Regions from separate parts of the Clostridium pasteurianum DSM 525 genome, predicted to be linked through region 2. Evidence: riboswitches for the same ligand, from Rfam matches in the RefSeq annotation. Region 2 holds a riboswitch; the other holds the start of a gene.
The links. Region 2 has a riboswitch for lysine ahead of dapA (4-hydroxy-tetrahydrodipicolinate synthase). Riboswitches for the same ligand answer to the same signal wherever they lie in the genome.

Region 1: it holds a riboswitch for lysine, as region 2 does, so the genes downstream of both, asd (aspartate-semialdehyde dehydrogenase) here and dapA (4-hydroxy-tetrahydrodipicolinate synthase) in region 2, are expected to answer to the same signal.

Annotation. Positions count from the first base shown of each region.
Region 1 is NZ_CP009268.1:4,159,707-4,165,878, forward strand. It holds gene CLPA_RS19000 (PucR family transcriptional regulator) at 1-443, shown strand, start outside; lysine riboswitch at 805-976, shown strand; gene asd (aspartate-semialdehyde dehydrogenase) at 1,073-2,152, shown strand; gene CLPA_RS19010 (hypothetical protein) at 2,380-3,741, opposite strand; gene CLPA_RS19015 (sensor histidine kinase) at 3,861-5,315, opposite strand; gene CLPA_RS19020 (response regulator transcription factor) at 5,320-6,006, opposite strand.
Region 2 is NZ_CP009268.1:961,402-967,573, forward strand. It holds gene CLPA_RS04255 (response regulator transcription factor) at 1-287, shown strand, start outside; gene CLPA_RS04260 (ABC transporter ATP-binding protein) at 438-1,379, shown strand; gene CLPA_RS04265 (ABC transporter permease) at 1,390-2,580, shown strand; gene CLPA_RS20035 (ABC transporter permease) at 2,593-3,756, shown strand; gene CLPA_RS04275 (YoaK family protein) at 3,797-4,522, opposite strand; lysine riboswitch at 4,793-4,962, shown strand; gene dapA (4-hydroxy-tetrahydrodipicolinate synthase) at 5,067-5,966, shown strand; gene CLPA_RS04285 (LysR family transcriptional regulator) at 6,083-6,172, opposite strand, start outside.

The DNA.
Region 1 (6,172 bases), 1.2 Mb from region 2:
ATATTGGCATTGGCAGTATTGTGAAAGGGGTTAGGAACCTTACCAAGAGCTATCAGCAAGCTTATGCTGCCCTAATGGTTTCTATGAAAGGAGAGCATCCCATTCGACTATTCGATAATATTGGCATATATAAAATTCTGCTTTCTATAAAAGATATGAACATTTTAGAAGAGTACTATAAAGATATTCTATCACCAATTATTGTCTATGATCAGGCACATAAATCTGACTATTTGACCACTTTACGCTTATATATTAAGTATAATGCCAGCGTTCAAAAAGTTGCTGATGAGACCTTTTCACATAGAAATACTATCAATTATCGCATTCGAAAAATAAAGGAATTACTTCATAGTGATTTATCTACCTTGGAAGAACGTTTTCCATACCAAATGGCTTTTTATATTTTGGATATATGGGATGACAATCTTGTAATTCAATAATTTTATTTTCAAATAAATGCATTTGCTAAAAATTTAAAAATACAAATTTTTATATGCTTAAACTTGTAAACTACCCCCATTGCTGTCCAATAAAAGTTCCAAAGGGTACACCAACTATATTAGCCACTGGATATTTTTGATAAAACTTCACCTCTCTTCCTTAAGTCTAATCAATAAATTTCATATAATTAAAATTTATTTCTTTATTTTTAATTATATGAAATTTATACGTTATGTAAATAGATATTTAACATAAATATTTAGATTTCATCCAACATTTTACATGGATAAATTATTAATAAATATTTGCTTATTACTACTTTTTAGTGTACAATGTTACTTGTAATAATAATATACGAATGTTAGAGATAGAGGCGCGATGCTTAAGAGTACCTTTGTGGAGATAAGCACTATGAAACAATGTGAAAGGAATCATCGCCGAAGTTATATAGTTAATGCTTTGAGACTATATTGCTGGTTGTGCATATAATATATGTATAACTGTCACAATTTTGTGGAGAGCTATCCTGAGCAACTTTTATTCTTATGTAATTTGTGTGAATAGAAAAGCCTTGGGGTTAGCCTTGGCTTTTATTTTTTAATAACATTCATTCTGGAGGGATTTTATAATGAACAAAAAATTAAAAGTAGGTTTACTTGGAGGTACTGGTCTTGTTGGACAAAGGTTTGTAACTCTTCTTAATAATCATCCTTACTTTGAAGTTGCAGCTGTTGCAGCAAGCAAACGTTCTGCTGGCAAAAAATATTATGACACTGTAAAAGACAGATGGAAGCTTAGTATACCTATGCCCGATTATATTAAAGATATAGTTGTAAAAGATATTTATGAAATAGATGAAATTGCTAAAGAAGTAGACTTTGTGTTCTGTGCAGTAGATATGCCTAAAGATGAAATAAGAAAAATAGAAGAAACTTATGCAAAACACGAAATACCTGTAGTATCAAACAATTCTGCTCATAGATTTACTGAAGATGTTCCTGTTGTTATCCCTGAAGTAAACCCAGATCATCTTAAAATAATCGATAAACAAAAAGAAAGACTTGGAACAAAAAAAGGTTTTATCACTGCTAAGCCAAATTGTTCAATACAAAGTTATGTACCTGCACTAAGTGCACTTTTAGAATATAAACCAACAAAAATACTTGTATGTACTTATCAGGCCATATCAGGAAGCGGAAAAACTTTTAAAGAATTTCCTGAAATACTTGATAATGTTATCCCTTATATTCCTGGCGAAGAAGATAAGAGCGAAAAAGAACCTCTAAAAGTATGGGGTCATATTGAAGACAATAAAATAGTTTGTGCTAACAATCCAACAATAACTTCTCAGTGTTTAAGAGTACCTGTAGCTGATGGTCATATGGCTGCTGTATTTGTTTCCTTTGAAAAGAAACCTTCAAAAGAGGTTATGCTTGAACACTTTAAGAACTTTAAAGGAAAACCTCAAACTTTAGAGCTTCCAACTGCTCCTGAAAACTTCTTAACTTATTTTGAAGATGATTTCAGACCACAACCAAAGCTTGACAGAGAATTAGAAAAGGGAATGGGAGTAACTATAGGAAGGCTTAGAGAAGATACTGTATTCGACTATAAATTTGTATGTCTATCTCACAACGCACTACGTGGTGCAGCAGGTGGAGCACTTCTAACTGCTGAACTTTTATATAGAGAAGGTTATTTATACTAAGTAATATTACTTTACTAAAAAATAAATGATTGTTATTTAAAAATTGAAGGTTGTAATATAGATGAAACCTCATTTATATTACAACCTTCGACTATTATTTTCAACAGCCTTTAAATAGTCTCTATACACTTCATTAGTTACATGAGGAACTCCTCAAAGAAAGTATGAACAACCTTATCAATTCCTTTAAAAATAAATATTCCTTCATCTGAGTCGCTTCATAAGATTTATTTTGTCACAGCATAAATATAAGTTTTGCCCTTAACACTATTACCTTTTTGAAAAAAATACACTCTAAAAATAAATTTATCACCTTTTCCATTGTATATTATATCTGCTAAGCCTGGTGTCATATCCGTCGTTTCCCCTGGAGAAATATTTTCAATAGCTTTTAGCTTCCCATCCTTTATAGTACCTAAAAAATACATACGCCCATTACCTGTTTTTGTATTCTCATTAGGATACTCATAGTAAATCAGCCCCAATTTATAATTATATCTAACAGCAAAATATCCAGAGTCCTGTTTCTCCTGAAATAGCTTGTAATAAGTATTTTTAGTTGTATCAAGTCTTATTATGCTATTAATTGAACTTCCTGTTCCGGTACTCCTGCTGTTATTAAAATAAATATATTTCCCGTCCTCTGATATTTCAGCATCCTGAAAACCAAGTCCCATTAATTCAATGACTTTATTAAATTTATCTGGTTCTCCTAATGAAAATTCATAGACATCAGTTTTCTCTTCAGTATTTGCTTTTATCCCCTCATATATACTAGTGTAGAAGGTATTTTTTATTTTGTCATAAATTACAGTTTCAAAGTTACCGAGAAAATAGTCTCCCTCATCTGTCATGTGATTAACAAGATTACTTGTAGATAATTTAATTACTTTTCCACTATCAATATCTAATACTTTTAAACCACTAAGTGAATTTAAGTATACATATTTATTACTACCTGCTACAAAATCTGCCGCAAATCCCATATTAAAATCAGAAGAATACTCCACCTTAAAAAGGGTTGTATCTCCTTCTTTTTTTGGATAACTACTTGAAATACCTGTTGACCTGCCAGCTTTGTCAGTGGTTCTCTCTATACTATAATGAGAATACTTTTCTTCAATTTCACTTTTTACTTCTGATAAACCATATATAATCTTTGAAGTACCACTGCTAGTATCATAAATCCATAATTTAAAATCTCTTATAAATAATAGTTTTTTATTGGGATTCTTACCCAAAAAATATTTACCTATAATGTAAGCGTCATTTAATTCATCAATTTTTGTTACTTGTGAAGTCTTTATATTAACATTATATATATTATAATTATTACTAAAATTACCTGCAGAATTAATGGCAATGAAATTCTCATCATCTTTCCAGTAAAGAGGATCATATTCTGAGTTATCCATGGGCAATTCTTTGATTTTGTCCAATTTTATTGTGCTCTTTTCCTGAACTGTGACATCCTTTTTCACATCATTACTTAAAATAACTTTTTTATGATCATAACAAGCAGTCATTCCAAATATAAATACAAAAATTAGTAAAAATAGCAAAACTTTTTTCTTCCAATACAACTTCATAAAATACTCCCTCCAGTTTAAACATTCACAAATAAACAGCTAAAATGCTTCTTATATTTTTCATAAACTATTTATCTTAACATGTCTTAATTTAACTTAATGATAGTTTCCATCCTTCATTAAGTTGTTTCCAAAGTGTTTCCGGAGGAAGGAATTTTTACTATTACTCTAATTACTTCACCATTTTCTATATGAATATATCCATTATGCTCCTTCACAATTTCGCTGCATATATAAAGGCCTAACCCCCTACTAGAACTTTCCTCTGTCTTTATTCCTCTTATAAAGGGTTCGAAAATATTGTTATAAACCTCCTGAGGGATCATTTCACCTTTGTTTGTAACCTGGAGAACAAAAAACTTATCCTCACTGAAGGTCTCTATGAGTATCTGTTCATCCCTTAGGGAGTATTTTATGGCATTATCCAAAATATTTATAACAAGCTGCCTTATTTTATTATTTTGACCTAAGATAAAGCCTGTACTTATATGTCTATTAAAGCTCAAAAAGTATTTTTCAGCCTTTATCTCCATGTCATCACATATTTCATTTATCAGCTTTGACATATCTATTATCTTTTTTTCCTCATCTTCAAAAGATACGCCTTTAGATACGTTGATTAAATCCAGAACCAATTCATGCATTCTTTCACTTTCCATATAAATACGCTGTATGGCTCTTTCCTTAAACTGTGGATCTTCCAGCTTTTTATCTAAAAGCATTTGTGCATATCCTGAAATTGCTGTCAGCGGAGTTTTAAGTTCATGAGTTACATTATTGAAGAACTCCTTTCTCTCTCTTTCCAGCCTTAATGTCTTCTCCTTTTCCGAATTTATTATACCAATCTGGTTTTTTATACTTAACTTCATATTCATAAATTCACTGGAAAGCCTGCCTATTTCATCTTTACTCTTCACTATAAGCTTGACATCATAATTTCCTTCTCCAAAACTTTTTAAGGCATCAGTCAAATTCTTTAAAGGTTTGATAATATAAGATAAGTATACAAAGGAAATAATAAAAATAAGAAAAAAAACGGAGAGTTCTATAATGGTAATGAAATTTATTGCCATAGTATTATAATTGTATAAATCACTATAGCTTTTATTTATTATGATTATACCTATATATTGATCATTGTAAAATAATGGAAAAGACAACATACCATTCACATCTTTTTTGCTATAAGAAATATTAATAACCGCCTTGCCTTCTTTAGCAGTCTCAACGGCTTTATCTACACTATTACTGGTTTTCAGACTGCTGTCATATTCTAATACGGATCCATCCATATCCAATACCTGACTCTGACTACTGTAAGTAGCCATAAAGTAATCGGATATTTCTCCCGCCTCAATTGTAAGTCCCTGCCTATTAAAAGGCAATCTCTTATAAATCATTCTGTAGTTTATATATTCTCTTGAGTTATTCATAATATCCTTCATGGAAACTCTTATAGCATTTTCAAGATTATTTTCAAACACCTGACGTATTAGTAAATTCAATGCTATTCCCATAATCAATAGTATTACAGTCAATCCAACTGTAAACTTTATCCTTATACTGCTCCTCATAACTTCACCTCAGGGCATATCCCACACCAAATATAGTTTCAATAAAAGTTTGTCCACTGTCAAGCTGAAGCCTTGCACGAAGTCTCCTAACATGAACATCAATAGTTCTAAGTTCCCCTTCATAATCCATTCCCCAAACCTTGTCCCAAATCTCTTCCCTTGAAAAAACTCTATTTTTATTTCTCAATAAAAATACCAAAAGTTCATATTCTTTAGGCTTTAACTTAATTTCTTCATCATTCTTAAAAACTTTTCTACTGTGCAAATTGATACTTATTTCTTTGCTTAATTTAACAAAACTTTCACTATATCCCAAATCACTATATTTTTCAACTCTTCTTAATGCCACCTTTACTCTTGTCATTACTTCTTTTATATTGAAGGGCTTTGTAATATAATCATCTGCTCCAAGTTCCAGCCCTAGTACCCTGTCAATTACATCATTTCTAGCCGTGAGCATAATAACTGGCAGCTTATACTCAGCATTAACATATCTGCATAGTTCAAAACCACTTTCATCTGGCAGATTAATATCAAGCAATATTAAATCAGGCTTGTATACCTCCATTAATCTTCTTGCCTCTTTAGATGAAAAAACACTTTTAACTTTATAGCCTTCACTGGTGAGGGCAACTGTTAATATGTCATTTATTGAAAACTCATCCTCTACCACCAATATATTATAATCCATACTTCCACTCCACCTATTTTCTATTATAGTAAAACATAAAATTTATTTTTATAAGTATATCATATATGTACATACTAAATTTTTCAAAGCCTTATTTGTAGTATTTCCTTAAGGCATGTGAAAATAAATAGTAAGTCAAAGATGCGACGAATATTTTGAATCTAAC
Region 2 (6,172 bases):
TAATAATGAATCCTGTAGTGGCTTCAAGGGTTATTGAAAACACATCAAGGGAGAGGAATATATCTGCAGAGGATATAAAGAGTAAATTTTCTCTAACTTCAAGAGAAATAGATGTAATAAAGGGCATAAGTGAGGGACTGACAAATAAAGAAATTTCTAAAAAGCTTTTTGTAACAGAGGGAACTGTAAAAAATTATATTACAGAAATTTTATCAAAACTCAGTCTTAGGGATAGAACTCAAATTGCAATATTTGCTTTTAAAAATAACATTACGTCAAATAAATAACTAGTCAGTATTGTAGTCTACTTATTTTCATATGCCTAATATATATAAAAATCATGACTTAAGTCATGGTTTATTTTTTTAAATTTATGACTCAGCTCATTACTTGAAAGTTTATCCAGATTATATAATAAGCATAAGAGGTGATTGATGATGTCAATATTGGAACTTAAAAATGTAACTAAAAGATATGACGATAAATTAGTAGTAGATAATGTGAGTTTTTCTATAAGAGAAGGAGAGACTTTTGGGCTTTTAGGACCTAATGGTGCAGGAAAGTCTACAATTATTTCTATGATATGCGGTCTTGTAAAGGCAGACAAAGGCAATATATTTATAGATAGCCATTCTATTTCAAAGGATTCAATTGCAGCTAAAAAAAATATAGGTATAGTACCTCAGGATATAGCTCTTTATGAAAACTTAAATGCCATTGATAACCTAAAGTTCTGGGGGACGCTATATGGATTAAAGGGCAATCTTTTAAGAGAAAGGATTGAAGAGGCTCTTGAGATTACAGGATTAAAGGATAGAGCAAAAAGTAAGATAAAGAGCTACTCAGGAGGAATGAAAAGAAGAATCAACATGGCTGCTGCTTTTATGCACCATCCAAAGCTTCTTATAATGGATGAACCTACAGTGGGTATTGATCCTCAGTCAAGAAATCATATTCTGGAATTTACTAAAAGTCTTAATGAGGAATATGGTACTACAGTAATGTATACAAGTCATTATATGGAGGAAGTTGAAATGCTGTGCAGCAGCCTTGTTATACTGGATGAGGGAAAAGTTATAGCCAGTGGAACTCAGGAGGAAATAAAGAGAATGGTTTCAAATGAGGAGAACATTGAAATAAGCCTTACCAATTATACTAATGATATTGGATTAAAATTAGATAAGCTTCGAGCTGTAAGTGGAGTTAATTACAAAAATGGTGTTCTTTCAGTAGTTATGAAGATCTCTGAGAAGAATGGTATTCAGGACATTATTGATATATTAATCCATAATGATGCCAAGATACAAAATATAAATATAAAGGTTCCAAATCTGGAAACTGTATTTTTAAATCTTACTGGGAAAAATTTAAGGGATTAGGGGGATGAACATGAAAACTATAAGTATATTTATGAATTCATTGAAATTATTTTTAGTTAATATTAAGGTGTATATTTTTGTTTTCCTCATTGCCCCTTTTATATTCTCTTTTATGTATGGGAATATGTATAAAAAGATATTAGATCCAGATAGAACTATTGATAAATTTCAGGTTGCGTATATAGATATGGATAAAAGTCCTGAATCAAAACCCTTGGAGCAGATTCTAAGGGGAGATAAGCTCAGTAAAATTGTAAATTTAAATAATCTGTCCAGTTTAGATAATATAAATAGTGATTTGATTAAAGGAAACTATACAGCGGCTATAGTTATTCCAAAGGATTTCTCCAGCAATATTGGTAATAACAAAGAGGCTTCCATTCAGGTTTTGCAGTCACCTTCTGCTGGTGTAAAAGGTGAAATAGTATATGACATAGTAAAGGTATACTGCTCTTATTTAAATATGAATAGAAGTGTTTATAGTGTAATTATGAAAAATTTAAAGGATGAAGTCGCAACTGAGAAGATGTTTAAGGATATAACACCATTAATAGAAGCAAATTTAAGTAAAACTTATGTTACTTATACTTCTCTCCCAAAGGCTAAGCTTTTGAACTATAAACAGCAGTTTGCTCCCAATATGCTAATAATGTTCAGCTTATTTATTGCATTAACTCAGGCAATTACTGTATTAAAGGAAAGAGAAGAAGGCACTGTAAGCCGTATATATTCAACGGCTACCAGTAAGTTATCCTTCTATTTTGGAAAGCTTTTGGCGGTTTTTTCTATATCTTTAGTTCAAATGATCTGCTTTTTAGCAGTTTCAATTTTATTTATAGGAGTAAATTTTGGCAACTATTTAAATCTTATTCCTATAATGATAACTCATGCAGTTATCATATCAGCCATTACAGCTTTGCTTATGGTACTGTTTAGAAATGTAAATGTGCTATCTGTAGTGTTTAGTTTTCTGGCAGCTATAATGTCAATATTTTCAGGAAGCTTTTCTCCGGCAGACTATTATCCTGAATTCATGAGAAGAATATCTCATTTCACTGTTAATTATTGGATTAATAATCTTTATACCAGTAATATGCTGGGAGATAGTTTTGCTTATCTATTTCAAATAATTGCTGTAATGTTAGTTATATCGGCTATGGTTATTTTACTTGGTGCTGTAAAAATAAAACATGAATATTAGGAGGAAAGCACAATGCAGATTTTAAGATTGACCTTACTTAATTTAAAAAGAATGATAGCAAACAAAAATGTACTTTTTCTTACACTTTTAATGCCTATGGTGGTTATGTGCATAGTTACATTTTTTAATAGGGGAAGTGAAAATACTAGTAGTAGTGATAAAATTTATATTGATTTCGTGAATAAGGATAAAGGGAATCTTGGACAAGAACTCATAAAGGAATTTCAGTCTTCTGGGAATTTTAGTGTTTATACCACCAGTAAAGAAGAGGCAGAGTATAGGGTTTCCCATAATGTTACTTCTGAAGCAGTAATAATACCTGAAAAATTTTCTGAAAGTATTGAAAAGGGAGCTGATCCTAATATAAGTATTTTAAAGCTGAATATAGGAAACGTAACCTTAACTGCGGATAGTAAGATAAATTATTTTATAAATGAAAGAATTATTTCAAAAGAAATAGCATCAAGTTTAAAGGGAAAGACTACAGAAGCAAAGGATATCTCCATGGAAATTTCAAAGGAAACAGCTCTAAATAAAGTAACGACTTCCTCAAAAACAGTAGTAAAGGATAATAAAAATCCCCTGGGAAATCAAATTACCATTAATCTTTGTGTAAGTTTTATGATGTTTACGGTATTATTTATAGTCAATGAAATAATAGCAAGAAGAGATGATAAAACCTTAAAAAGAAGTTTTACTGCTCCTAATAGTAAATTTGCCATAATGGCTTCTTTTGTAGTAGCTTTTTTATTAATAGGATGGCTTCAGGTAATACTTATGGTTGGAAGTACTTCTCTATTGTTTAAGGTAAATTGGGGGAATTCTATCCTTTCATTATTTGTATTTTTTACAGCCCTTATACTTGTAGTACTTGGTCTTGGAGTACTGCTGTGCAGAATTGTAAAAACCGCCAGTAATGCATCTATGGTATGTCAGATGGTGGTTCAGATAAGTTGTATGGTAGGAGGTTCCTATATGCCTCTTGAGTATTTTCCTGACTTTTTAAAGCGTATAGCTTATTTTGTCCCTCAAAGCTGGGCAGTATCCGCCCTTACAGATGTAGTTATAGAGAATAAAGGTCTTATTTCAATTCTTCCTGATATAGGAATACTGCTTCTATTTGCAGCAGCCTTTTTTACTGCAGGAGTTTCTACTATAAGGGAGATAGCGGAGTAAATATCATTGGATACTGGCCATGAGTTTATTGAAAACTTTCCTAACTTTTAGAAGCTGCATCATTCCTCTCTATGTGTAGAAAAACAAGGCAAAATATCAGTAAAATTATACTGACCCATACTGCTTTAGCTTTTAAGTGAGAAGTTACAAATCCACCGAAAAAGGCTCCTATTATAAAGAATATTACAATTGTAAAATAACGAAAGGATTTTACTGATGCAGCAGGATCCTTTTTTGTAAAAGCAGTATGCAGTGCCAGTGAGGCAGAACGTAAGTTACCGGTGCACATGGTAGAGGCATAGGGGGAATCCACTAATTTTTTAAAGGTAGAATATTGCAGTGAAGCAACAAAAGAAATAGCAGTAGTTACTACCACATCTAAATTGCCATAGGGCATAAATCCTACAATAAAAAGCAGTATTATTTCAATAATTAAAATAGTGCGATAGTGGTTTTTTGTTAAAAAATTAGAAGAATTTTTATTAAGGGTTTCTGAAAACAGTACTCCTATTATAAATGCAAAAATAGGCAGGGATTTTATTAAAGCCAGTTTGTAATTTCTATTAACAGCTTCTACTGCAACTAAGACCAAATTACCTGTCTGAGCATTAGCGAAAATACCTCCTCGTCCAATATAGGTATATGCATCTAGAAAACCTCCAACTAGGGCAAGAAGTATTCCTAGAAAAAAGGATTCTGGTTTAATATGAGGCAAGTATGCCCTTATTTTTTGTTTTTTAACTGAATTTACTTGTTCACTAATCAATTTTAAATAGCTCCTTATGTAATGTATTTAGGTCATTTGAGTTTTATTGGGAAAACCTATAAAACATTATTTTTATTGGTATTAACAAGGGTGTTATATTTTACTTCATGTATATTATAATACCATCAATATTATATAATCAATAGTATAAAACTCTGTGAAATGAGTGAATATGATTTTTATTATGATATCCAACTTGAAATATAAATTTCTATGATATCTTGATTTTTCAGTAATATATGATATACTATTATTAAAAATTGAATTCTTACCTAGGGTAGAGGTGCTGTGATTATTAGTATGTGTCCATAGCTTGCAGGCGATGAAGGATGCAGAAAGGGGTTACAGCCGAAGGAAGTAAGTCTGGCAGGGCTACTTTCTGGGTTTGTATAAAATATATGCAAAACTGTCACTATTTATAGTGGAGAGCTACAAGGTTCACGTGCGTTAATATTGAATTTATAATACTAACAGCAAAGGTGTTCCTTTGCTGTTAGTTTTTGTGACTTTAAATTTGCCATGGTAAGAGGAAAGTAGGTATAATATGAAAATTGAGGGTGTTTTATTACCAATTATTACTCCATTCCAAAATGGACAAGTTGATTTTGAATCCTATAAAAATATGATAGAGCATTATTCAAATATGGATATAGCTGGATTTATACCTCTTGGAACTACAGGGGAAACTCCTACCCTATCCGAGTCTGAATATGAATCTGTGTTAGAAAAAACTGTAGAATACAATGAAAAAAAATTACCTATATACGTAGGCTTTGGTGGTAATAATACCGAAAAAATGGCAAAAGATATAAAAATGTTTGAAAAGTACCATATTAAAGGGATTTTATCTGTATGTCCATATTATAATAGACCAGATCAAAGGGGAATATATGAACATTTCAGGAGAATTTCACAATCCACTGATCTTGATATAGTACTTTACAATATACCTTACAGAACTGGCAGAAATATTGAAAATGATACAATCAGAAGACTGGCAGAATTTAAAAATGTAGTGGGTATAAAGGATGCCTGTGGGGATTTTAAACAGACTACTGATTTATTATTAAATCGTCCTGAAGATAGTGATTTTTCAATACTTACAGGGGAAGATGCCTTTTTCTACAGTACTTTGATGCTGGGAGGAGATGGTGGAATACTGGCATCAGCTCATATGGATACGGAGAAGTATATTGAAGTCTATAAAAGAGTTAGAGAAAATAATCACTTAAAAGCCTTTGAAATATGGAAAGAAGTGGCTAATATTATTCCACTTTTATTTGAAGAACCTAATCCAGCACCAATTAAATATTGTCTATACAAAGCTGGATTAATAAAATCTCAGGAAATAAGACTTCCATTAATGGAGATATCAGAAGTTCTAGCAGAAAAAATAGACAAGGTTATGCCAAAGAAACCTATTATGTATAAAATTCCATCTTAGGATAAAGTATTATAATAATCTGTTTTTTATTAAAAAGTAAACTGTACCTCGTAATCTACACAGACTTTTGTTGTGAATATATTACAGAGTACAGTTTATTCTTTTATTTACAGCACTCATTGTTTTGGTGATAGGTCAGATATAAAAGCCTTCATAGCTGCGGATATCCATTTATTTTTATGATATAGCAGTTGAGTTCTTATATT